Regions from separate parts of the Mesorhizobium sp. XAP4 genome, predicted to be linked through region 3. Evidence: predicted binding sites of a transcription regulator. Region 3 holds the regulator's gene; each other region holds the start of a gene.
What was found. Region 3 encodes PhoB, which activates phosphate uptake and scavenging genes when phosphate is short. Its sites were predicted from a motif close to TGTCATNNANCTGTCAT; they were not measured.

Region 1 (5,656 bases), on a different contig from region 3:
TGGGTTCCAGCCGCCGGAAACCGACGGCCTCCATCAGCATGTCCTCTTCCACCATGCCGGCATTGTGCAGGGCGAGCAGGTTAAGCGCGATTTCCCGCGCGTCGGCGGAATCGGGATGTGCCTCGCGCCGCCGGCAGGCCTCGTCGAACACGCGCTGCAGCTTGGCGATATCGGCTGGCTTGAGCAAGCCACGGTCATAGACGGACTTCGACATGGCGATCTCCTGATAAAGACCTAGGGCGCCATGTTTAAATTACCAATCTTTCCCGAGGCTTGACCGACTTCACCCCATGCCGCGACTTCAAAGGGCGGCAGCGGTGCAATCTGCTCCGCTGCTGCGCCCCATGCTGGAGGGCGATCAGACCGCGATCTTGCCGCCGCCCTGTCTGGTGATGGCGACCACCGACGGCCGCACCGGCATGTCGGGCTTGAAGTCGGGCCAGCGCGTCGACAGATCCTCATAGTAGGACGGGCGGCCGAACGCTTCCCAGTCCTCGCCGCCATCGCCCGGATGCTGGACGGCGACGAAGGCGGTCTGGTCGTCGGGCGCAAACAGCGGACCGCACATTTCGGCGCCGATCGGCACGCGGAAGAACAGTTTCGAGGTTGCCCGCGCCGCCCCCTCCGTGTCCACCGCCCACAGACCATCCGTGCGGCCGGTGGCTTTCGGGCCCTGGCCGTCGGTCGCGACCCAGAGACGCCCGGCCGAATCGACCGCGCAATTGTCGGGCATGCCGAACCAGCCATTGGCCGTCGTTGCCGTCGAGAAGGTGGCGCCGACATCGGCAACCGCCGGATCACCGCATTTCAGCAGCACTTCCCACTTGCCCTTGGCGGCGGTGAAATCACCGCCGTCCTCGGCGATCTCGATGATGTGGCCGAAGGCGTTTTCGGCGCGCGGGTTGGCGGCGTCTACCTGGTCGGCCTTGCGCTTCGAATTGTTGGTCAGCATGACATAGACCTTGCCATTGACGGCATTGGGCTGGATGTCTTCGGGGCGGTCCATCTTGGTGGCACCGAGCAGGTCGGCGGCGCGGCGCGTCTCGATCAGCACGTCGGCCTGGCCAGTGAAACCGTTTTCAGCCGTCAGCGGTCCCTGGCCGAAGACGATCGGCAGCCATTCGACCGTGCCATCTTCGGCGAACCTGGCGACATGCAGCGTGCCATCATCGAGCAGGTCCTTGTTGGCGGCATGATCGTTCGGATCGAACGCGGCCTTGGTCACGAACTTGTAGACATAGTCGAAGCGCTCGTCGTCACCGAGATAGAAGACGACGCGGCCGTCCCTGGCGACAATCGATTCGGCGCCCTCATGCTTGAAGCGGCCCATGGCGGTGCGCTTCCTCGGCGTCGAGGTCGGGTCGTTGACATCGACCTCGACGATCCAGCCGAAGCGGTTGGCCTCATTGGGCTCCTTGGCGAGGTCGAAACGCTCGTAATGCGCCGCCCATTCATAGGCGCCTTCGGGAATGCCGAGACGCTTGTAGTTCGCGGCTTCCTTGTGGCCTTCCGGCAACTCGCCGGAGAAATAGCCATGGATGTTCTCCTCGGCCATCACATAGGTGCCCCAGGGCGTGACGCCGCCGGCGCAATTGTTGAACGTGCCGAACACCTTGGTGCCGGACGGATCGGCATTGGTCTTGACGCGGTCATGGCCGGCAACCGGACCGGACAGCGCCATTTCGGTGTTGGAGGTGATGCGGCGATTGAGCTTGCCGTCGCGCACCACCTGCCATTTGCCTGATGTCTTGCGGATCTCGACGATGGTGCCGCCGTGAGCTGCCATCTCGACATCGACCTGCTCCTTCGAGAGGGGTGCGACTTCGGCCGACTTCTTGCCGTCCTTCTGGACGATCTTCACGATGCCCGGGAACATCAGATGCGGATTGGTGTATTCGTGGTTGACCACCAGCAGGCCATGTTCGGCCGAGCCGTCGATGGGGATGTAGCCGACATAATCGTTGTTGTAGCCGAACTGTTTCGCCTGGGCCTCGGCCGACTGTTTCGTCGGGTCGAAGTCGGGCGAATCGGCAAACAGCGGATCGCCCCAGCGCAGCAGTACATCGGCATCGTAACCCGGCGCGACGTGGTGCTTGTCGTCGATGCCGGCCTCGAGTTCGTCGAACGTGAAGGCCGAGCCTTCAGCGGCCCGGGCCTCGTCGGCGCTGATCAGCGCCAGCGGGCTGACGGTGGCGGCGATGGCCGAGACAGCCAGCGAACCCTTGAGGAAGCCGCGGCGCGAGAACCGCGCGGCGATGATCTCGCCCATGGTGCGGTTGTCGGAAGCGTTGATGGCCGGGCCGTCGTTTTCCTCGAGCAGGCTGGTGCGGAATCGGGTGTCGGGGGAGCGAAGGTCAGTCATGGCTTGCCTCTGGCTGTTGGATTGGCTGGAGCGTGGGTACCTGTTTGACCCCCTTATAATCGCCGGATCACATTTTCGTGACATCGGGAGACCTTTCAGACGCGACAAGCATTGCGCGCAGCGCTGGCTAAGCATTCCCGCAGACCGTGAACTGCTCCAGAATCGCCGGTTCGAGATGAAAGGAGACCTTAGGCGGCATCTTGGCCGCGCATCCCGCGACGGCGGACGACATCAGTCGTTTGCAAAAAACAGATCAACGGGCAACTGCACCCTCGACAAGTCACCTCCGCCGCCCCCGGCGGAGGTGACTTGATGTTCGGCGTCTGCCGTCGTCAGGCATCGGGAAAGCCAGTCTCCCGTTTAGCGATGGCGGTCACGGCGCCGTTCATGCGAAGCTAATTTAGCATATACTTGGGACTTTAGTCCAACCTTGCGCTTGCAATGGTCCTGGTTGACAACCGCAACGGTCGGAGGTCGCTTCCGGGCGCCGCGTCTTTCGGCAATGTTGGTTGCACTGCAACGTTGGGGTGGGGCGCGCCGGGCTCAGTCGTCGGAGATCAGAATGCACAGATCGGTCACGACCCGTTGTTGCCGGCTGGCGCTCAAATCGGCAGCGGCGCTGGTGTTGACGATTGCGCCCTATCAAATTGTCCTGGACGGCTCCGTTTCCGGCATCCACACCGCCAGCGCATACGCCGGCAAGGGTGGCGGCGGCAACGGTGGCGGTGGGGGCGGAGGCAACAGTGGGGGCGGCAACGGCGGCAATTCCGGCGGAAGCAATAGCGGGAACAGCGGCAACGGCAATGGGAATAACGGCAACAGCGGCAACAGTGGCAACAACGGCAAATCAGGATCCAGTCAGGGTAAGAGCGGGAGCCATGTCAATGCAAAGACCGGTGACAAGGTCGACGTGACCGGCAACAAGATCACAGTCAGGCATCCCGACGGCATAACGGAAAAGCTCGAGAACGGTCGTTTCAGCATGAAAGACGCTCTCGGTCGCACGATCATCGACCGCCAGGCCACGCCGGCCGATGCCAATCGTCTCAAGGCTTTGTGAAGCTGGCCAACAGGCAACGGTCAGCTTTGCACGTCACCTCCGCCGCCCCCCGGCGGAGGTGACCTCGTTTCCGGCCGGCGTCGTCCCGGTTTTCGGCACCGCAATGGCTGCGGTCCCGAGGCGCGACGCGCTTTTGCGCAATCCGGGACCGGAAACCGCTGCGCATTTCTTCGGACCTGCCCAGAGCAATTCTAGAAAAAGTGTGAAGCGGTTTTCCCGTAGCGCTTTTCCCTTGGGAATTGCGTCACAGAGTTAGAGCAGCTCGCCGTTTCCGTGAAACGGTGAAATGCTTTAGGAAGGCCTGTCGCGGTCGCGCCACTCACGCATCATCAAGGCCGCTTCGGTGCGATTTCGCACATTGAGCTTCGACAGCACTCCGGTCATGTGATGTTTGACGGTCTTCTCCTGCAACTCAAGCCGCAAGGCGACTTCCTTGTTGCTCAACCCCTCCGCCACCAGCCGCAGGATTTCCGTTTGCCGATCGGTGAGCTGCCGCAGCCGTTCCGCCAAGCCGTCGGTCGGCTGCTGGGACTGGAGATCCGAAAGCAGCCGGGCCGATAGTGTCGGCGAGAGATAGCTTTCGCCGGCTGCGACATTGCGCAGGATGTCGGCGAGGCCGCGCGATCCGACGCCTTTGAGGACATAGCCATTCACCCCTGCGTTCAGCGCCTTGGTCACATCGGCATTGGCCTCCGAGACGGTCAGCATGACGATCTTCTGGGCGGGATGGTTGGCGAGGATGCTTGCGACCGCGCTCAGCCCGCCGCCCGGCATCGAGATGTCGAGCAGCAAGATGTCGGGCCGCATCGTCGCGGCGAGGCGTTCGGCATCCTGCGCCGTGGCGCCCTCGCCAACCATCTCGAAGCCTCCGATCTCCGACAGGCTGCGCGTCACACCTTCGCGAAAGAGGGGATGATCGTCGACAATGGCGATGCGAATGGTCCCAGTCATGCTTGCTCCTCGACCGACAGACGGATCACCAAACGCGTACCTTGCGGCCCGGTCAAGGTTTCGAACTGTCCGCCAATGCTTTCGACCCGTTCCCTGAGGCCGGCGAGCCCGAGGCCCTCGACCCGTGCCGTCGGATCGAAACCCGGCCCGCGGTCCGACACTTCGACAAAAAGCCTGCCACCTTTCATCCCGGCACTCACCGCCTGATCCTTGCCTAGCCCGTGGTGATAGGCATTGTTCAGCCCTTCCTGGACGAAACGATAGATGCTGATCTTCTCGGAGGCGCCGGGTTCAGGCAACTGTCCGGCCAGCGTCAGCGTCACCGACGTTCCCGTCCTCTGTTCGTGTTCCTTGACGGCCAGCCGCAGAATGTCGGTTGCGGCAGCCGTCTCGATCTGCGGCAGGGCAAGGCCGGTGCAGATGCCGCGTATTTCGCGCATCGCATCCTCCAGCGTCTTGCGAATCATCGTGACCTCGGTCGAGCGGCTTGCGCCTGAATGGCCATCGCTGGAAAATATCGGGCTGTCCATGCGCAGCGCCGCCAGGGCCACGAGTTGGGCCGGGCCGTCATGCAGGTCGGCGCCGATGCGGCGCAGATATCTTTCGTTGAGCGCGGTGGCGCGGCGCGAGGCCTGTTGCACGCGCAGTCGCAAGGCACTGTTTTGCGCCACCAGACCCTGCAGTTCCGACACCTGGCGGCGCAGCGCCCCACGCTGGTCGTCGATGGTGCGGCTGCCGCGCAGGACGATGCCCGACAGGAGCAGGAATGCCGCCAGGGTCGCGCCGGCCACGATCAGCCAGCTCGACCACAGAGCGGAAGCCAGGGTGGCCTGGAAATCGTCGGCGATCTCATAGAACTCGGTAACCGCCACCACCTCGCCCGACCAGGGCTCGCGCACGGGATTGTAGATCTCCAGCAATGGCAAGCCGGTCGCCTTCTCCTCGCTCTCATCCTCATCGAAAGTATTGAATTCAGCGACGACATTGCCTTCGAAAGCGGAACGCAGATTGTCGCTCGGAGCGAAGCGGCGGCCGATCAGGGCCGTCTCCTTGGCATAGAGGACCGTCCCGTCGCGGCGCCAGAGCATGAACGATTCGAGGCGCTTGCCGAGCGCGCCCTGGCCAAGCGTCTCGTCCAGCGCCTGCTTGACGGAATCGCTGAGCTCCTGCTCCTTGCGCAAGTCGGGAAGCAGCGGCGCAATCACGCTGTCGACATAGAGCGCCGTCGTGGCGGCCGAATTGCGGATGACGCCCTCTCTGATCTGCGCCGTCACCCAGGCGCC
Region 2 (5,656 bases), on a different contig from region 3:
GCAGGCGATCGCGTCGTCGGTCATCGGCGGCACCTCGCTGTTCGGCGCCGTCGGCTCGGTGCATGGGCCGCTGCTCGGCGCCTTCATCCTGGCCACCATCAACAACGGCGCCAACCTGCTCAACGTCAACTCGTTCTGGCAGCGCATCATCACCGGCGCGCTGATCATCATCATCGTCTACTTCGACGGCCTGCGCCGCCGCGGCAAGTAGCGACCCCGCAATCAACCGCCGGTCCGCCACACCAACGGGCCGGCGATTTCATGACTGGATTAGCGCATGAAAGCCGTCCTCTGCCGTTCGCCCGGCGATCTTGTCCTTGAAGACCGGCCCGCACCCGAGGCACCGCCTCCCGGCTGGGCGCTGGTGGCGGTCAGCCATGTCGGCATCTGCGGCACCGACTACCACATTTTCGAGGGCAAGCACCCGTTCCTCGCCTATCCCCGCATCATGGGTCATGAGGTCTCGGGTACCGTGATGGAGACCGGCGAAGGCGTCGAACTGGCCATTGGTGAGCCCGTCGTCGTCAACCCCTATCTTTCCTGCGGCAAGTGCATCGCCTGCCGGCACGGCAAGCCCAATTGCTGTGTCAGGATCGAGGTGCTTGGCGTGCATCGCGACGGCGCCATGTGCGAACGCATCCTGGTGCCGGCGCAAAATCTCTATCCGGCCAACGGCCTGTCGCTGGCCGACGCCGCCGCCGTCGAGTTCCTGGCCATCGGCGCGCATGCCGTGTGGCGCGCCCGCGCCGACCCCGGCGCCCGCACGCTGGTCATCGGCGCCGGCCCGATCGGGCTCGGCACCGCCATCTTCGCCCGCATCGCCGGGCTCGACGTGACGCTGCTCGACATGAGCAGTGAAAGGCTCGCCTTCGCTGCAAACGAGCTTGGTTTCCAGACGCTAGACGGCTCGCGCGGCGCGGTGCCCGATCTGGTCAGGGAAGCGACATCAGGCGAAGGCTTCGATGTCGTCTTCGACGCCACCGGCAACACCCAGTCGGTGCAGTCGGCCTTCGCCCATGTCGCGCATGGCGGAACGCTGGTGCTGGTCTCCGTCGTCAAGGACGATATCAGCTTTTCCGACCCGGAATTCCACAAGCGAGAGATGACGCTGATCGGCAGCCGCAACGCGCTGCGCGCCGACTTCGATCATGTCGCCGCCTCGATCCGCAACGGGGCCGTACCACTGGCCAAGCTCGTCACACACCGCACCACACTCGCCGCCACGCCGCGCGATCTGGCTCGTTGGGCGCATGAGAAATCCGGCCTGATCAAGGCTGTGATCGAGGTGGGGTTATAACATGGCAGGCGGCGAACCCGGCCCGAATTGACGACGCCCGAGCCAGGTCGACCCCCACTCCGTCTCGGCTTCGCCGAGCCACCTCTCCCCCGATCGACGGGGTAGAGGAAGGGTGCGAGTTCGCCGACCTTGGCGTCCTTCCTCTCCCTCCGGAGGGGGGACAGGTGGCTCGGCGAAGCCGAGACGGAGTGGGGGAAGCCGGTCCTCAAACGCCAAGCCGCTGACAAATGAGCGCGACCGAGTTCAGCGTGAGTCAGATAATCACGGTGTCGTAGAAGCCCGGCACTCCTACAGCGCCGACAGTTTCAGCTCCACCCGCTCGGCCGGGAAGCGCGACTCCGAAAACTGGATCGGCTGGCCGTCCGGCGTGATGTTGACGGCGACCGTGACCAGTACGATGGCGCCGGGCTGCAGGTCGAGGTCGGCAAGGTCCGCCGCATCGGCATGGCGCGCCGACAGCACGGTCGATTGCCTGAGATAGTCGTCGATGCCGAAGCGCGCCAGCGAGGCGGTGATCGACCCTGTTTGCGCCATCGCGGCATCGATGCCGGCAAAGCGCCGGGCTTCGAACCAGCCAGCAGCGCGCGACACCGGCCGTCCATCGGCTTCGCCGCGCGTTTCCAGGCGGATCACATCGGCTCCCTTGGCAAGACCCAGTCCCTCGGCGACGCGCTGGCTGGCCGGCTCGACCGACGAGGCGAGCAAGGCGATGTGCCGTTCCGTCGTCTGCGCTTGCAGCCCTGTCGAAAACCGTGTGCGCGCCCCGATCGGATAGGACAGCCGCTTGCGCGACAGCACGAAGGTGCCGCGCCCCTGCTCGGCCCGCAGCACGCCTTCCCTTACGAGGGCTGATATGGCGCTGCGCACCGTGTGGCGGTTGACGCCATAGCGCTCTGCCAGCGCCACCTCCGGCGGCAGCGCTGCATTCTCCGTGAAATCGCCGATGGCGATCGCATGCAGCATCTTGTCGGCAATCTGCCGCCACAGCGAAACGCCACTGCGCCGCTCGATGCTGTCCGCTGCTAGCCGCCCGACCATCATTGCCCCAACCTTCCAGCGCCCAGTCTTCTATCGCTGTCATCCACCCGTCATGGACACCCGTTAGATAATAGGTATAATTTGTATAGTTGTCTATATCAATAGACAAATTTAGCCACGAGGACTACAGCTCATGCGAGGACAGGAAGCCCGCGACCAGGCCGAGCGCAAGGCCGCCATGGCAACCCTTGCGCAATCCAGCGGCGATGACATCGTGCGGCTCTGGAATGAGGCCGGACTGCCTTCGGACGCCGAGCTGTTGCGCGGCCCCGAAACCGGCCTTGTCACCCTGCGCGGCCGCATCGGCGGCGGCGGCGCGCCCTTCAATGTCGGCGAGGCGACCGTCACCCGCGCCACGGTCCGGCTGCCGTCCGGACAGGTCGGCCATTGCTATGCGCTTGGCCGCGACAAGCAGAAGGCGAAGCTGGCGGCTATCGCCGACGCCCTATGGCAGGACCCTGCCCGCCGCAATGAGGTCGAGACCGGACTGATAGCGCCTCTGCGGTCGGCTCTGACCATGGCGCACGAAAAACGCCGCGCCGAGACGGCGGCAACGAAGGTCGATTTCTTCACAATGGTTCGCGGAGAAGACTGATGGACGCAGCTGTGCAATCGATCGAGGGCGGGTTCGCCGATCCGGTCTTCAACGCCCAGACCGTGTTCCGCGCCGTGATGGACGCAATGGCTCGGCCGGGCAGCGTGCAACCGCTGCCGGCCTTCGCCCGCCCGCCGGTGCCGCTCTCGGCTACCGCCGGCGCCATCGCACTGGCGCTGTGCGACAATGACACGCCGCTCTGGCTCGACCCGGCTTTGCAGGCCTCCACCGCGATCAGATCGTGGCTTGGGTTCCATACCGGCGCGCCATTGGCCAACACACCGGCCGATGCGCATTTCGCCTTGATCGCAGCACCTGCCGAGATGATGGCGCTCGATGGCTTTTCGCAGGGCACGCAGGATTATCCCGACCGCTCGACCACGCTGATCCTGCAGGTCAGCGATCTGGTCTCCGGCACGCCGCTATTGCTCGAAGGTCCTGGCATCGAAACCAGCGCCACGATCGCGCCGGCGCAGATGCCACGCCATTTCGTCGAGCAGTGGAAGCAGAATATCAAGCGCTTTCCGCGCGGCGTCGACATCATCCTCGCCACATCAGGCGGCATCGCCTGCCTACCGCGCACGACGCGCATCAAGACGATGGAGGCGTAAGATGTATGTCGCGGTAAAAGGTGGCGAAGCGGCAATCGCCAACGCCCACAGCCTGCTGGCCGACCGCCGGCGTGGCGACCGTTCGGTGCCCGCCCTTCGTCTCGACCAGATCGTCGAGCAGCTGGCGCTCGGCGTCGACCGGGTGATGAGCGAAGGCTCGCTCTATGATCGTGAACTGGCCGCGCTCGCCATCGTCCAGGCGCGCGGCGACATGATCGAGGCGATCTTCCTGGTGCGCGCCTACCGCACCACGCTGCCGCGCTTCGGCTACTCCAGGCCCATCGACACCGCCAACATGCTGGTCGAGCGGCGCGTCTCGGCGACCTACAAGGATCTGCCCGGCGGCCAGTTGCTCGGACCGACCTTCGACTACACCCACCGGCTGCTCGATCCCGAGCTTGCCGCAGGCGCCGATGTCGCCGAGCCCTTGCTGCGCGACACGGAAGCGCAAGCCATGCCGCGCGTCTCGGCGATCCTCGCCCGCGAAGGCTTGATCGAACCGGATGGCGACATGCCGCAGGACCATGTCCCCGGCGACATCACCCGCGAGCCGCTCGAATTCCCGATGGCGCGCGACATCCGCCTGCAGGCGCTGTCACGCGGCGATGAAGGGTTCCTGCTGGCGCTCGGCTATTCCACCCAGCGCGGCTATGCCCGCAATCACCCCTTCGTCGGCGAGATCCGCATCGGCGAAGTCGAGCTGGAGCTCGACGTGCCCGAACTGCCCTTCTCGGTGCCGCTCGGCACTGTCCGCGTCACCGAATGCCAGATGGTCAACCAGTTCAAAGGCTCGGCCAAGGCGCCGCCGCAATTCACCCGCGGCTACGGCCTCGTCTTCGGCCAGAGCGAGCGCAAGGCGATGGCCATGGCACTCTGCGACCGGGCGCTGCGCGCGAAAGAGCTCGGCGAGGATGTCGTCGCCGCGGCCCAGGACGAGGAGTTCGTCATCTCGCATTCCGACAATGTCCAGGCGACCGGCTTCGTCGAACATCTGAAGCTGCCGCACTATGTCGACTTCCAGGCAGAACTCGATCTCGTACGCCGCATGCGCACCGAATATGACGCGCGCGAAAACCCCGTGAAGGTCGAAGAGAAGCGGGAGGCTGCGGAATGATCGAGGGCCTTTCCCACATGACCTTCATCGTCCGCGATCTCGAGCGGATGACCGAAATCCTCGAGGGCGTATTCGACGCACGCGAAGTCTATGCCAGCGACGCCAGGCAGTTCTCGCTGTCGCCCGAAAAATTCTTCCTGATCGGTGACATCTGGGTCGCCATCATGGAGGGCGAACCCTTGCCAGAGCGCAGCTACAACCACATCGCCTTCAAGATCGATGACGCCGATTTCGACCGCTATGCCGAGCGCATCGGCAGGCTCGGCCTCGACATGCGCCCGCCGCGCCCGCGCGTCGAGGGTGAAGGCCGCTCGATCTATTTCTACGACGAAGACAACCACATGTTCGAACTGCACACCGGCACGCTCAATGAGCGGCTGGCGCGCTATGCCAGGGGATCGGAGGCTGCGGAATGAATTTAGTGCCCGACGCCACCATGGCCGCCACCATCGTGGGAATGACCGCCATAGCCGTCATACCCGGAGTAATCACCATTCCCGACGCCCAGGGACTCACCTTGAGAGCCTTCTTTGGGGCCGGGCAGAATCATGCGCCGAAGGAAGAAGAGAACGACGCCGGCGAACACCACCAACAGAATTCCGAGATGCATCCATCCGGTCGAGTTCATCTGAATTCGCCCCTGTATCCGCGTCCTGGACGCCAATTCGATAACACAATGTGGATGTGATCGCCATGACCGACATCGCCACCTACAACTTCGCCTATCTCGACGAGCAGACCAAAAGGATGATCCGCCGGGCGATCCTCAAGGGCATCGCCATTCCCGGCTACCAGGTGCCGTTCGCTTCGCGCGAAATGCCGATGCCCTACGGCTGGGGCACCGGCGGCGTCCAGGTCACCGCTTCCATCATCGGCCCGGACGATGTGCTGAAGGTCATCGACCAGGGCGCCGACGACACCACCAATGCGGTGTCGATCCGCGCCTTCTTCAAGAAGGTCGCCAATGTCGCGGTGACGACCGACACTGCCAGCGCCACCAT
Region 3 (5,656 bases):
CGGCGTGGTCGCCGTCCTGCCCCGAGACCGGCACGGTGCCGGCCAAGCCTTGAGCCGTCAGCGCCGCGACGACGCCACCGGCAGTGCCGTCATTGGCCGCGACCACCGCGTCGACCTTGTTGTCGTTGGCGGTCAGGAACTGTTCCATGTTCTTCTGGGCGTTGGCGGGCAGCCAGCCATCCGTGTAGGCTTCGCCGACATTCTTGATCTTGCCGCTGTCGATGGCTTCCTTGAGCACTTCCATCGAGCCCGAGAACAGGAAGTCGGCATTGGGATCGGCACCGGAGCCCTTGATGAAGACGTAGTTGCCTTCCGGCTTGACCTTGAACACTTCGCGGGCCTGCATGCGGCCGACTTCCTTGTTGTCGAAGGTCAGATAGAAAACATCCTTGTTCTCGATCAACCGGTCATAGCCGACGACCGGAATGCCTTCGTCCAGGGCTTTCTGCACGGCCGGGCCGATGGCCGAAGCATCCTGCGCCAGGATGATCAGGGAATTGGCGCCCTGCGAGATCAGGCTTTCGACGTCCGTAAGCTGCTTGCCGGGATTGGACTGCGCATCGGCGGAGATGTACTTGTCGCCGGCGGCCTCGATCGCCGTCTTCATGGCGGCCTCGTCGGTCTTCCAGCGTTCCTCCTGGAAGTTGGACCACGAAACGCCGACGACTTTGTCCTTCGCCTGCGCGACAGACGCGAGCGTCAGCGACATGGCGGCACCCGCCAGGATGGCGGCTGTGAATCTTTTCATATTATCCTCCCTGCGCCGCGTATGGCGCGACCAAACTGGCCCGAAGGCCGGCACAAAGGCCCTATTTTTTCGAGCCTCGAAAAAATACTGGGCCAACGCCCGAACGCTGTCAACATCGATTCTGATGGATTTTGATGTCGTTTCGAATTTTTTTCGGGCCTCGGAATAAATAAATGACACGGCGCGCGGCTTCTGCCAGTATTTGACCGCGTCACCGACAGCGTTCCAGGGCAGGAAGAACCGCGGCGACCGGGAGGATATGAAAGAGCATGTCGGTCGGAATCCGCCACGACGATTTGCGCCGCCGCAACCGCGCGATGGTGATCGCCGCGGTGCGCCGCGCCGGACAGCCGTCGCGCACCGAGATCGCCGCAACCACAAGCCTCAGCCATTCGACGATCTCGGCGATCTCATCCGACCTGATCGTCGAAGGCATCCTGACCGAAAGCAAGCCGAGCGAGGCCGGCTCGCTCAAACGCGGCCGTCCGCAGGTCGGCCTCAGCCTCAATCCGGAAGCGGCCGCGGTAATGACCGTGGTGCTGTCGCTGAACTTCCTCTCGGTCGCCGTCATCGACTATGCCGGCCAGGTAATATCCGAGGAACAGCGCCGGCTCGACACGCTGACGATGTCGCGCGACTCGCTGATCGGTGAGTGCACGGCAATCGTGCGGCGCCGCCTGGAAGATCCCGACCTGGACGTGCGCAGCATCGCTCGTATCGCGCTGGCCGTCCAGGGCATCACGGACACCCGTGCCCGCGCCATGCTGTGGTCGCCGATCACGCCGCACACCGACATCGCCTTCGCCGACATATTCGAAGAGGAGTTCGGCGTCCCCGCCATTATGGAGAACGACTGCAACATGATGGCGGTGGCGCTGCGCTGGCGCGATCCCGATCGTTACCGCGACGATTTCATCGCTATCCTTTTGTCGCACGGCATCGGCATGGGGCTGGTGCTGAAGGGCGAATTGTTCACCGGCACCCATTCCTCGGGCGGCGAATTCGGCCACATGATTCATCGGCCGAACGGGGCGCTGTGTCGCTGCGGACGGCGCGGCTGCGTCGAAGCCTATGCCGGCAATTATGCCATCTGGCGCAACGCGCGGCAGATGGGCGAGGATGCAGAACCCGTCGCCGATGTCAGCGACGTCGACATGCGCGCCCTGGCTGCCGCCGCCCGCGAGAGGGACGGGCCCGAACGGGAAGCCTATCGCAAGGCCGGCGAAGCGCTCGGCTACGGCCTCGGCAGCCTGTTTGCGCTGATCGATCCGGCGCCGGTCGCCATGGTCGGCGTCAGCGCCGCCGCCTTCGACCTGATCGAGCCGGCATTGCGGCAAGCGATTGCCCAGACCGCCGGCGGCCAGCATTCCAAGTCGATTTCCTTCGACACCGAGCCGAACGAACTGCCGCTGATCCGCGAAGGCTGCGCCATGCGGGCGCTGATCTTCGTCGATCAGGAGATTTTTGCGCCGGGCGTGCAGGCGAGATCCGGTCTCGGCGGCAAGAACGTGGCGTGAGTTCAAACGAGGGAGTTCAGTCCTCGCGAATGGCGTAACCCGCCCCACGGATGGTGCGGATGACATCGGGCATACGGCCGTTGTTGACCGCCTTGCGCAGCCGGCCGACATGCACATCGACCGTGCGTTCGTCGATGTAGATCGTCTCGCCCCAGACATTGTCGAGCAGTTGGCTGCGCGAGAACACGCGGCCTGGATGGCGCATCATGAATTCAAGCAGGCGGAATTCCGTCGGCCCGAGCCGGATCTCGCTCTTCTTGCGATAGACACGGTGCGATTCGCGATCGAGCACGATATCGCCGACCTTCAGCACGCTGGACAGCACTTCCGGCTTGGCCCGGCGCAGCAGCGCCTTGACCCTGGCCATGAACTCCGGCGTCGAGAAAGGCTTGACCAGATAGTCGTCGGCACCGGTCGAGAGGCCGCGCACGCGGTCGCTTTCCTCGCCTCGCGCGGTCAGCATGATGATCGGCAGCCGCTCGGTCTCGGGACGCATCCTTAGCCGGCGGCAGAGTTCGATACCGGAAACCGCAGGCACCATCCAGTCGAGCACCAGAAGGTCTGGAACGTTCTCCTGCAGCCGGATTTCGGCCTCGTCGCCGCGCGTCACCACCTCGACCTGGTAACCTTCGGATTCGAGATTGTAGCGGAGCAGCACGCCTAGCGGCTCCTCATCCTCCACCACCATGATGCGTGGCGCGATCATCGGCTGGTCACCCCTGTCATGCCGCTGGCGCGGACATTGCCGTCTCGTCCTGCTTCGGACGGTTGGCTGGCAACTGCGTGCCGGTCAAAACATAATAGGCATTTTCGGCGATGTTGGTCACGTGGTCGCCGATCCGCTCGAGGTTCTTGGCGCAAAACAACAGGTGCGTGCACGCCGTGATGTTGCGCGGATCTTCCATCATGTAGGTCAGAAGTTCGCGGAACACCGATGTGTATTTGACGTCGATGCGTTCATCATTGTTTCTGAGCGTGGCAAGCGCTGCCGCGTCAGCGGCGGCATACTCGTCGACGACCCCCTGCACCTGGATCAGCACCAGCTGCGCCATCGCGTCGATCGAATGCGAAAGGTCGTGCGGCGTGACGCTCAGCCCGACAGTGCCGACGCGCTTGGCGATGTTCTTGGCAAGGTCACCGATGCGCTCGAGGTCGCCGGCCATGCGGATCGAACCGACTACCGCACGCAGATCGTTGGCCATTGGCTGGCGCTTGGCGATCAGCGTGATAGCACGATCGTCCAGCTCGCGCTGGCGTGCATCCATGATGGCGTCGTCGGAAACCACCCGCTGCGCCAGCGCATTGTCCGAATTGAGCAAAGCCCTGGTCGAGCCACCGACCATCGAGCGGGCGAGATCGCCCATGTCGCGGATCAGCTGGCTGATCTGCTCCAGATCCTCATCGAAAGATGCGACGGTATGTTCACCCATGATCTTCGTCCCTCATATGCCAGAGATCAGCCGAACCGGCCGGTGATGTAGTCCTGGGTGCGTTTGTCGTCGGGGGTGGTGAACATCTTGTCGGTGGCGCCCTCCTCGACCAGATAGCCAAGATGGAACATCGCGGTGCGCTGCGACACGCGCGCTGCCTGCTGCATCGAATGGGTGACGATGACGATCGTATAGTTCTGACGCAGTTCGTCGATAAGTTCCTCGACGCGAGCGGTGGCGATCGGGTCGAGCGCCGAACACGGTTCGTCCATCAGGATCACCTCGGGTGACACGGCGATGGCGCGTGCAATGCACAGGCGCTGCTGCTGGCCACCGGAAAGACCCGTGCCAGGTTCCTGCAAACGGTCCTTGACCTCGTTCCAGATCGCCGCCTTCTTCAGGCTGGACTCGACGATCTGATCCATGTCGGCCTTGCGCTTGGCCAATCCGTGGATGCGCGGCCCATAGGCGACGTTCTCGTAGATCGACTTGGGGAACGGATTGGGTTTCTGGAACACCATGCCGACGCGCGCCCTGAGTTCGACGACATCGATGTTCTTGTCGTAGATGTCCTCTTCGTCGAGCGTGATCTTGCCGGTTACCCGTGCTGAATCGATGGTGTCGTTCATGCGATTGAGGCAGCGCAGGAAGGTGGACTTGCCGCAGCCGGAGGGGCCGATCAGCGCCGTCACCTGGTTCAGGCGGACGTCGAGATCGACGTCGAACAGCGCCTGCTTCTCGCCGTAGAACACGCCGACCTTGTCGCCGCGCATTTTGATCACTTCGTTCGACTTCATCTTGTCGCCCACTGCGTTTTCAAGGGACTGTTCGGTCATGATGTTCATACCAAAATGCCTTTTTTCTACCAGCGCCGCTCGAACCGACGCCGAAGCACGATCGCGGTGATGTTCATGGCCATGAGGAAGACGAGCAGGATGATGATGGCGCCGGACATACGCTCGACGAAGGCGCGTTCGGCCTCGTTCGCCCACATATAGATCTGCACCGGCAGCGCGGTGGCCGGATCGAAAGGCGTCGTCGGTGGATCGGCGACGAAGGCGACCATGCCGATCAACAGCAGAGGCGCGGTTTCGCCGAGCGCGCGCGCAAGACCGATGATAGTGCCGGTGAGGATGCCGGGTGCGGCAAGCGGCAGGATGTGCTGGAACACCATCTGCATCTTGGAGGCGCCAAGGCCGAGAGCTGCCGAGCGGATCGACGGCGGCACCGCGGCAAGCGCGGCGCGCGTCGCGATGATGATCGTCGGCAGCGTCATCAGCGTCAGCACCAGGCCACCGACGAAAGCGGCGGAGCGCGGCATGCCCAGGAAATTGATAAACACCGCGAGGCCGAGCAAGCCGAAGACGATTGACGGCACTGCGGCCAGATTGTTGATGTTGACCTCGATAAGGTCGGTGAAACGGTTCTTCTTGGCGAATTCCTCCAGATAGATGGAGGCGGCGACGCCGATCGGCAGCGCGAGCAGCAGCACGATCACCATCATATAAAACGAGCCGATGATCGCCACGCCCATGCCCGAGGTTTCCGGGCGGCTGGAGGCGCCGTAGGTGAACAGGCCGCTGTTGAAGTGCTCGGCCATCGCGCCCTCGGCCTTGAGCTTGTTCATCCAGGCGATCTGCTGGTCCGAGACCTTGCGTCGCGCTTCCTCGACACTGAGGTCGATCTGGCCCTTGAAAGCCGAGTCGAGATTGGCGGCGGCGAGGATGTTGACGTCGCGTGTCGTGCCGATCACCGAGGGATCGGCGGCAACGATGTCGCGCAACTGGACGCGGGCGCCTTCCGAAAGGAAGCCCTTGAGCTTCTGGATCATCGGCTTGTCATCAGGAGAAATGCCGAGCTTGGCCACCAGCGCGTTTTCTGCGAGCTTGGGATAATTCGCCTTGATCAGAACGCTCGGATCGGTTGCGCGCTTGCCGGAAGGATCGATCACCTTCTCGTCG
Region 4 (5,656 bases), 190 kb from region 3:
CGGCAAGACGGTGCTGCTCAATCTGTGGGCGACATGGTGCGCGCCGTGCCGTGCCGAAATGCCGGCGCTCGATGCGCTGCAGAAGGAAAAGGGCAGCGACGCCTTTCAAGTGATCGCCGTCAATGTCGATGCCGGCGACGATGTGAAGCCGAAGAAGTTCCTCAGCGATACCGGCGTCGCGACGCTTGGCTATTACCGGGATTCGACGATGGCGCTGTTCAACGACCTCAAGAAGCGCGGCCTGGCGCTAGGCCTTCCTGTCACCATGCTGGTCGACGGCGAGGGCTGCCTGATCGCCCATATGAACGGCCCGGCCGAATGGTCGGGGCCGGACGCCAGGCGGCTGGTCGAGACGGCACTCAAGCCCGAGAGCCTCTAGTCTAGCGTGTGGCTAGCGCAGGTGCCGGTGCGAAGGCCAGAACGCTTCTGTCGCGCAAGGTAGCGGGTTTGCTGCCGACAGCGGGTGCGACGACACCGGTCAGCTCGCCGAATTCTTCGATGAGAGCTGGCCTGCCGATATAATAGCCCTGGCCGATCTCGCAGGCTTCGGCGTCCAGGAATTTCAGTTCGCCGAGCGTCTCGACCCCCTCCGCCAGAACCGGCAGGCCGAGACCACGTCCAAGTCCCAGGACGGCGCGCACGATCGCCGCGACCTGGCCATTCTTGTCGACCGACTTGATGAAGGAGCCATCGATCTTGATCTTGTCGAAGGGGAAGGCGCGGAGGTTGGAGAGCGAGGAATAGCCGGTTCCAAAATCGTCCATGGCCACGCGCACGCCCAGCGCCTTGACCTGCCGCAAGGTGGCCAGCGCCCGCGGCATGTCCTTGACAAGCGCCGTCTCGGTGATCTCAAGCTCGAGCCTGCCGGGCGCCAGGCCGGAATTCAGCAATGTTTCGTGGACCTTGCGGCTGAAATTCGTGTTGTGGAGCTGCACCGCCGAAACGTTGACGGCCACTGTCAGCGGATTTTCCCAGCGGGCGGCTTCCTCGCAGGCAGCCGTCAGCACCCATTCGCCAATCTGGCCAATGGCGCCGCTGTCTTCGGCCACCGGGATGAATATGGCCGGCGACACGTCGCCGCGAGTCGGATGCCGCCAGCGGACCAACGCTTCGAAGCCGACCATCTTTCCGCTGCTGATCTCTTTCTGCGGCTGGTAGACGAGATAGAACTCCTGGCGTGCGACCGCCTGGCGCAGTTCGTGCTCCATGACGCGCTTGTCGCGGGCCTCGGCCCCCATCGATGCTTCGAAATAACGGTAAGTGTCCTTGCCTTCGGTCTTGGCCCGGTAGAGTGCCGTATCGGCGTGGCTTATCAGGCTGGCCTGGTTTTCGGCATCCGACGGATACAGCGCAATGCCGATGCTTGCCGACACAAGGCCGCCGCCGACCGAGAGCCGGTTTTCCTCGCGCATGGCGGTCAGCACCGCGTTGGCGATACGGCCCGCCTCCAACGGGTCGGCCAGGTTCGGCGCGATGATGGCGAACTCATCGCCGCCCAGCCGCGCCACCATCTGCCCTGGACGAAGGATACCGGTCGCGCACTGCGCAACCTTCTGCAGCATGGCGTCGCCTGCGCCGTGCCCATACAGGTCGTTGACCTCCTTGAACCGGTCGAGATCAAGCAGCAGAAGCGCAAGCTGGCCGCCTTTCCTGGTCCGGACCATCGCAGCGATTTCCGTCTCCAGCCGGCCGGAAAAGCTGCGGCGATTGGCCAGTCCGGTCAATGGATCGAAATGGGCAAGCCGCAGGATCTCCTGTTCCGCCTTCTTGCGCTCGCGAATGTCGCGGACCGCGACCACGTTGTGCGGTTTGCCACAGTAGTCGATGCTCCTGGCGATCAGCTCGACAGGAATGCTCGTGCCATCGCGACCGCTCAATTCGGCCTCCTGCGGCTGTTCGCCGAAGCCCGACATATCGGATCCGAAGAGATCGCCAAGCTGCATTCCGTTCAGGGTCGCTGTTGCTTTGCCCGTCAGTGCCGCAATGCTGTCATTGGCACTGATGATGCGGTTGCCGTCGCAGACGATCAGCCCCTCCACGGCGGCATTGGCCAGGCCGTGCATGCGGTCGACCTCGAGCTTCTGGCGACGGAAGCGCAAATCGATCCACAGCGCCGATGCCGACAGAACCAGGATCACCAGTGTGGCGGCGGCGGCCGCGAAAGCCTGCGAGGTCGGCTCGATCGTGTATTCGGATATGACGATCGAGGGATCGGGGAAGATCGAGACGGCACCCATCCCGATGAAATGCAGGGTGCAGATCGCCAGCGTCAGCAGCACCGCGCCGCCGGATGTCGCCTTCAAGGAGGGGCGGCGCTGCACGACACGCAGCGCCAGCGCCGCGAGCGTTACGCCGGCCAGCAGGGAAACGGCGACAAGCAACAGGTTCCACTCGATACGGCCCTGAACCTCGAACGCCGCCATGCCGATGTAGTGCATGGCTGCGATACCGCCGCCCAGCACGGCGCCGCCGACGAGATGATAGTCGAACTCATCCCGCAAGGTGGCGATCCACATGCCGGCTGCCGTCAAAGTGACCGAAGCAGCGAGCGAAAGCACGGAGAGTGCCGGATCATAAGCACTGGGTATGCCCGGTGTGAATGCGAGCATGGCGATGAAGTGCGTTGCCCAGATGCCAAAGCCGGTCGAAGTGGCCGCGATCATCAGCCAGGCAAGCCGGTTCCGATCTGTGGAACGGCTTATGTGCTGAAGCAGGTTGACAGCAGAGAAGCAGGAAATTCCGCAGATCAACGCGGCGAGTGCGACCAGTCTCAGATCATGTTCGTTGACGATACAATTGTAGACCGTCAGCATTTATTTCACCTGATCTTTGGAAATAAACAGGGCAGCAGGATTGAGTAGCGCGTTGCCGTTGAGGGATCGATAAAGTCGGCTGCAACCTTGGCGTGTCTCTTCGGGTTGCTGCGGCTGCAATCAGGGCTGACGCGCCGAAAGCCAGCTTGACAGTCCCGACGGTGCTTCCTGGCGCGCTTGTCGTCGCGCTAAGCCGGCTAACCGTATCGCTCTCCATGCCTCCAAGCGGAGGCGAGCGTTGCGTCAGGTAAAGGGTGAAGTTCGTCGATCTGCAACAAAACCGTTGTCTGATTGTCATGAGCGACACATATTGCCTTCGCGGGAGTGCCCCCTTTCGCCAATGACAAACGGGAGATGAAACATGAAGTCCTTCGGCTTCGCGGCCGGTGTTGCCGCTACCTTTATGACGCTTTCCTCAACCTCCGCTTTTGCCGTCACGCAGATCAGTTGGTGGCATGCCATGACTGGCGCCAATGCCGAAGTCGTCGACAAGATCTCCAAAGATTTCAATGCCAGCCAGAGCGACTATGAGCTCGTTCCGGTGTTCAAAGGCACGTATCCCGAGACGCTGAATGCCGGCATTGCCGCCTACCGCGCGGGCCAGGCGCCAGACATCATCCAGGTGTTCGACGTCGGCACCGGCGTGATGATGGCGGCCGAAGGTGCCATCAAGCCCGCAGCCGATGTGTTGACCAGCGCTGGAATGACCTTCGACAAGAGCCAGTATCTGCCAGGCATAGTCGGCTATTATTCGAAGCCGGACGGCACCATGCTCTCCTTCCCCTACAACTCCTCCTCGCCGATCCTTTATTACAACAAGGATATCTTCAAGAAGGCTGGTCTCGACGTCGATAGCCCACCCAAGACCTGGAATGAAGTGTGGGAAGACGCCAAGAAGATCAAGGCGAGCGGCGCGGCCGCCTGCGGCTACACCTCGACCTGGCTGACCTGGATACATCTGGAGAATTTCGCGGCCTGGAATGACGTGTCATGGGCCACCCAGCAGAACGGTCTGGCCGGCGGCGATGTCGAGCTCAAGATCAACGCGCCGATTTTCGTCAACCATTTCCAGGCGCTGGCGGACCTCGCCAAGGACGGCACCTTCAAATATGGCGGCCGCACCTCCGAAGCCAAGCAGATCTTCCTTGCGGGCGAATGCGGGATCATGACCGAATCGTCCGGCGGACTTGGCGATATCGTCAAGTCCGGCATGAATTACGGCATTGGCCAATTGCCGTATGACAGCGACGCCAAGGGTGCGCCGCAGAACACGACGCCGGGTGGCGCCAGCCTGTGGGTTTTCGCGGACAAATCCGATGAGGAATACAAGGGCGTCGCGGCCTTCTTCGCCTACCTGTCGAAGACCGAGGTGCAAGAATACCTGCACCAGAAGTCGGGTTATCTGCCGGTAACGCTGGCGGCTTATGAAGCGACCAAGAAGTCCGGTTTCTATGACAAGAATGTCGGCCGCGAGACCCCGATCCTGCAGATGACGGGTAAGACGCCGACCGACAATTCCAAGGGCGTACGTCTGCCGAATCTGCCGCAGGTGCGCGATATCCAGAACGAGGAGTTCGAGAAGATGCTCGCCGGCCAGCAGACCGCGCAGCAGGCGCTCGACAATGCGGTTACGCGTGGCAATGCCGCGATCAAGGAAGCGCTGGGGAATTAGAGCGAGCGCAGGTCCTTGCTCTACGGCGCACCCACCTGTCCCGCCGGGCATCTCCCCTCGTGAGGGGAGTTTTGCCGTCCTTTGCGATTTCGCCAATGGTCGATGATGTCCAGTCCGAAACGCTCATCAAAGCCATCTTGGCGGAGAGGGGTGCCGCATGGTGCCGCCCGCCTCATCACCTCGGAGTGGCTCCGTGACCCCTCGCGTCGTGTTCCCCAACAAGGTCCTTCCCTACCTGCTTGTGGCGCCGCAACTGGCCATCACGCTCGTTTTTTTCTACTGGCCGGCCGGTCAGGCGTTCTACCAATCCATGCTCAGGCAGGATCCGTTCGGGCTGAGGACCAAGTTCGTCTGGTTCGCCAATTTCAGGAAAGTGCTTACCGATCCGGCCTACCTGAACTCGATCAAGGTCACGGTGGTGTTTTCCCTTGCGACCGCTATCGTCGCCATGTGCGTGGCGCTCCTGCTTGCGGTCATGGCAGAGAAGGTGGTGCGCGGCAAAGGTCTCTACCGCACGCTCTTGATCTGGCCCTACGCGGTGGCGCCGGCGATTGCCGGTATGCTGTGGCTGTTCCTCTTCAACCCTTCGATCGGGTCGCTGGCCTACATGCTGAGGAGTTTCGGCATCGCCTGGGATCCACTGCTCAATGGCACCCACGCCATGATCCTGCTGGTGTCCGCCGCTGCCTGGAAGCAGATCAGCTACAATTTCCTGTTCTTCGTCGCCGGCCTGCAGGCGGTGCCGAAAGCCTTGATCGAGGCCGCGGCCATGGACGGCGCCGGCGAGACCAAGCGATTCTGGACCATCGTCTTCCCGCTGCTTGCGCCGACGACCTTCTTCCTGCTGGTCGTCAACACCGTCTATGCCCTGTTCGACACGTTCGGCATCGTCCATGCCGTCACCGGGGGCGGTCCGGGCAAGACGACTGAGACGCTGGTCTACAAGGTCTACAATGACGGCTTCGTCAATCTGATCCTCGGTGACTCGGCGGCGCAGTCGGTTATCCTGATGGTCATCGTCATCTCGCTCACCGCCATCCAGTTCCGCTATGTGGAACGCAAAGTCCATTACGGCTGAGGGCGAGCGATGATCGGCCAGTCACCGCTCCGCACCGTCATCGCCCACGCCATGCTGATCCTCGGCATATTGATCGTCGCCTTCCCGATCTAC

Region 1: a site for PhoB is predicted at 2,429-2,445, ahead of P3C39_RS11105 (PhoX family phosphatase). Genes of this name have one in related genera too.
Region 2: a site for PhoB is predicted at 2,373-2,389, ahead of phnF (phosphonate metabolism transcriptional regulator PhnF). Genes of this name have one in related genera too.
Region 4: a site for PhoB is predicted at 3,095-3,111, ahead of ugpB (sn-glycerol-3-phosphate ABC transporter substrate-binding protein UgpB). Genes of this name have one in related genera too.

Annotation. Positions count from the first base shown of each region.
Region 1 is NZ_JARIXW010000002.1:456,496-462,151, forward strand. It holds gene P3C39_RS11100 (hypothetical protein) at 1-214, opposite strand, end outside; gene P3C39_RS11105 (PhoX family phosphatase) at 359-2,362, opposite strand; gene P3C39_RS11110 (hypothetical protein) at 2,925-3,422, shown strand; gene P3C39_RS11115 (response regulator transcription factor) at 3,714-4,373, opposite strand; gene P3C39_RS11120 (sensor histidine kinase) at 4,370-5,656, opposite strand, start outside.
Region 2 is NZ_JARIXW010000006.1:353,346-359,001, forward strand. It holds gene P3C39_RS25595 (ABC transporter permease) at 1-211, shown strand, start outside; gene P3C39_RS25600 (zinc-binding alcohol dehydrogenase family protein) at 278-1,297, shown strand; gene phnF (phosphonate metabolism transcriptional regulator PhnF) at 1,586-2,335, opposite strand; gene phnG (phosphonate C-P lyase system protein PhnG) at 2,469-2,930, shown strand; gene phnH (phosphonate C-P lyase system protein PhnH) at 2,930-3,541, shown strand; gene P3C39_RS25620 (carbon-phosphorus lyase complex subunit PhnI) at 3,543-4,655, shown strand; gene fosX (FosX/FosE/FosI family fosfomycin resistance hydrolase) at 4,652-5,071, shown strand; gene P3C39_RS25630 (hypothetical protein) at 5,068-5,343, shown strand; gene P3C39_RS25635 (alpha-D-ribose 1-methylphosphonate 5-phosphate C-P-lyase PhnJ) at 5,349-5,656, shown strand, end outside.
Region 3 is NZ_JARIXW010000005.1:288,061-293,716, reverse strand. It holds gene xylF (D-xylose ABC transporter substrate-binding protein) at 1-748, opposite strand, end outside; gene P3C39_RS22810 (ROK family protein) at 1,018-2,265, shown strand; gene phoB (phosphate regulon transcriptional regulator PhoB) at 2,282-2,971, opposite strand; gene phoU (phosphate signaling complex protein PhoU) at 2,988-3,695, opposite strand; gene pstB (phosphate ABC transporter ATP-binding protein PstB) at 3,722-4,540, opposite strand; gene pstA (phosphate ABC transporter permease PstA) at 4,558-5,656, opposite strand, start outside.
Region 4 is NZ_JARIXW010000005.1:474,246-479,901, forward strand. It holds gene P3C39_RS23690 (TlpA disulfide reductase family protein) at 1-379, shown strand, start outside; gene P3C39_RS23695 (EAL domain-containing protein) at 381-2,813, opposite strand; gene ugpB (sn-glycerol-3-phosphate ABC transporter substrate-binding protein UgpB) at 3,175-4,485, shown strand; gene ugpA (sn-glycerol-3-phosphate ABC transporter permease UgpA) at 4,643-5,563, shown strand; gene ugpE (sn-glycerol-3-phosphate ABC transporter permease UgpE) at 5,573-5,656, shown strand, end outside.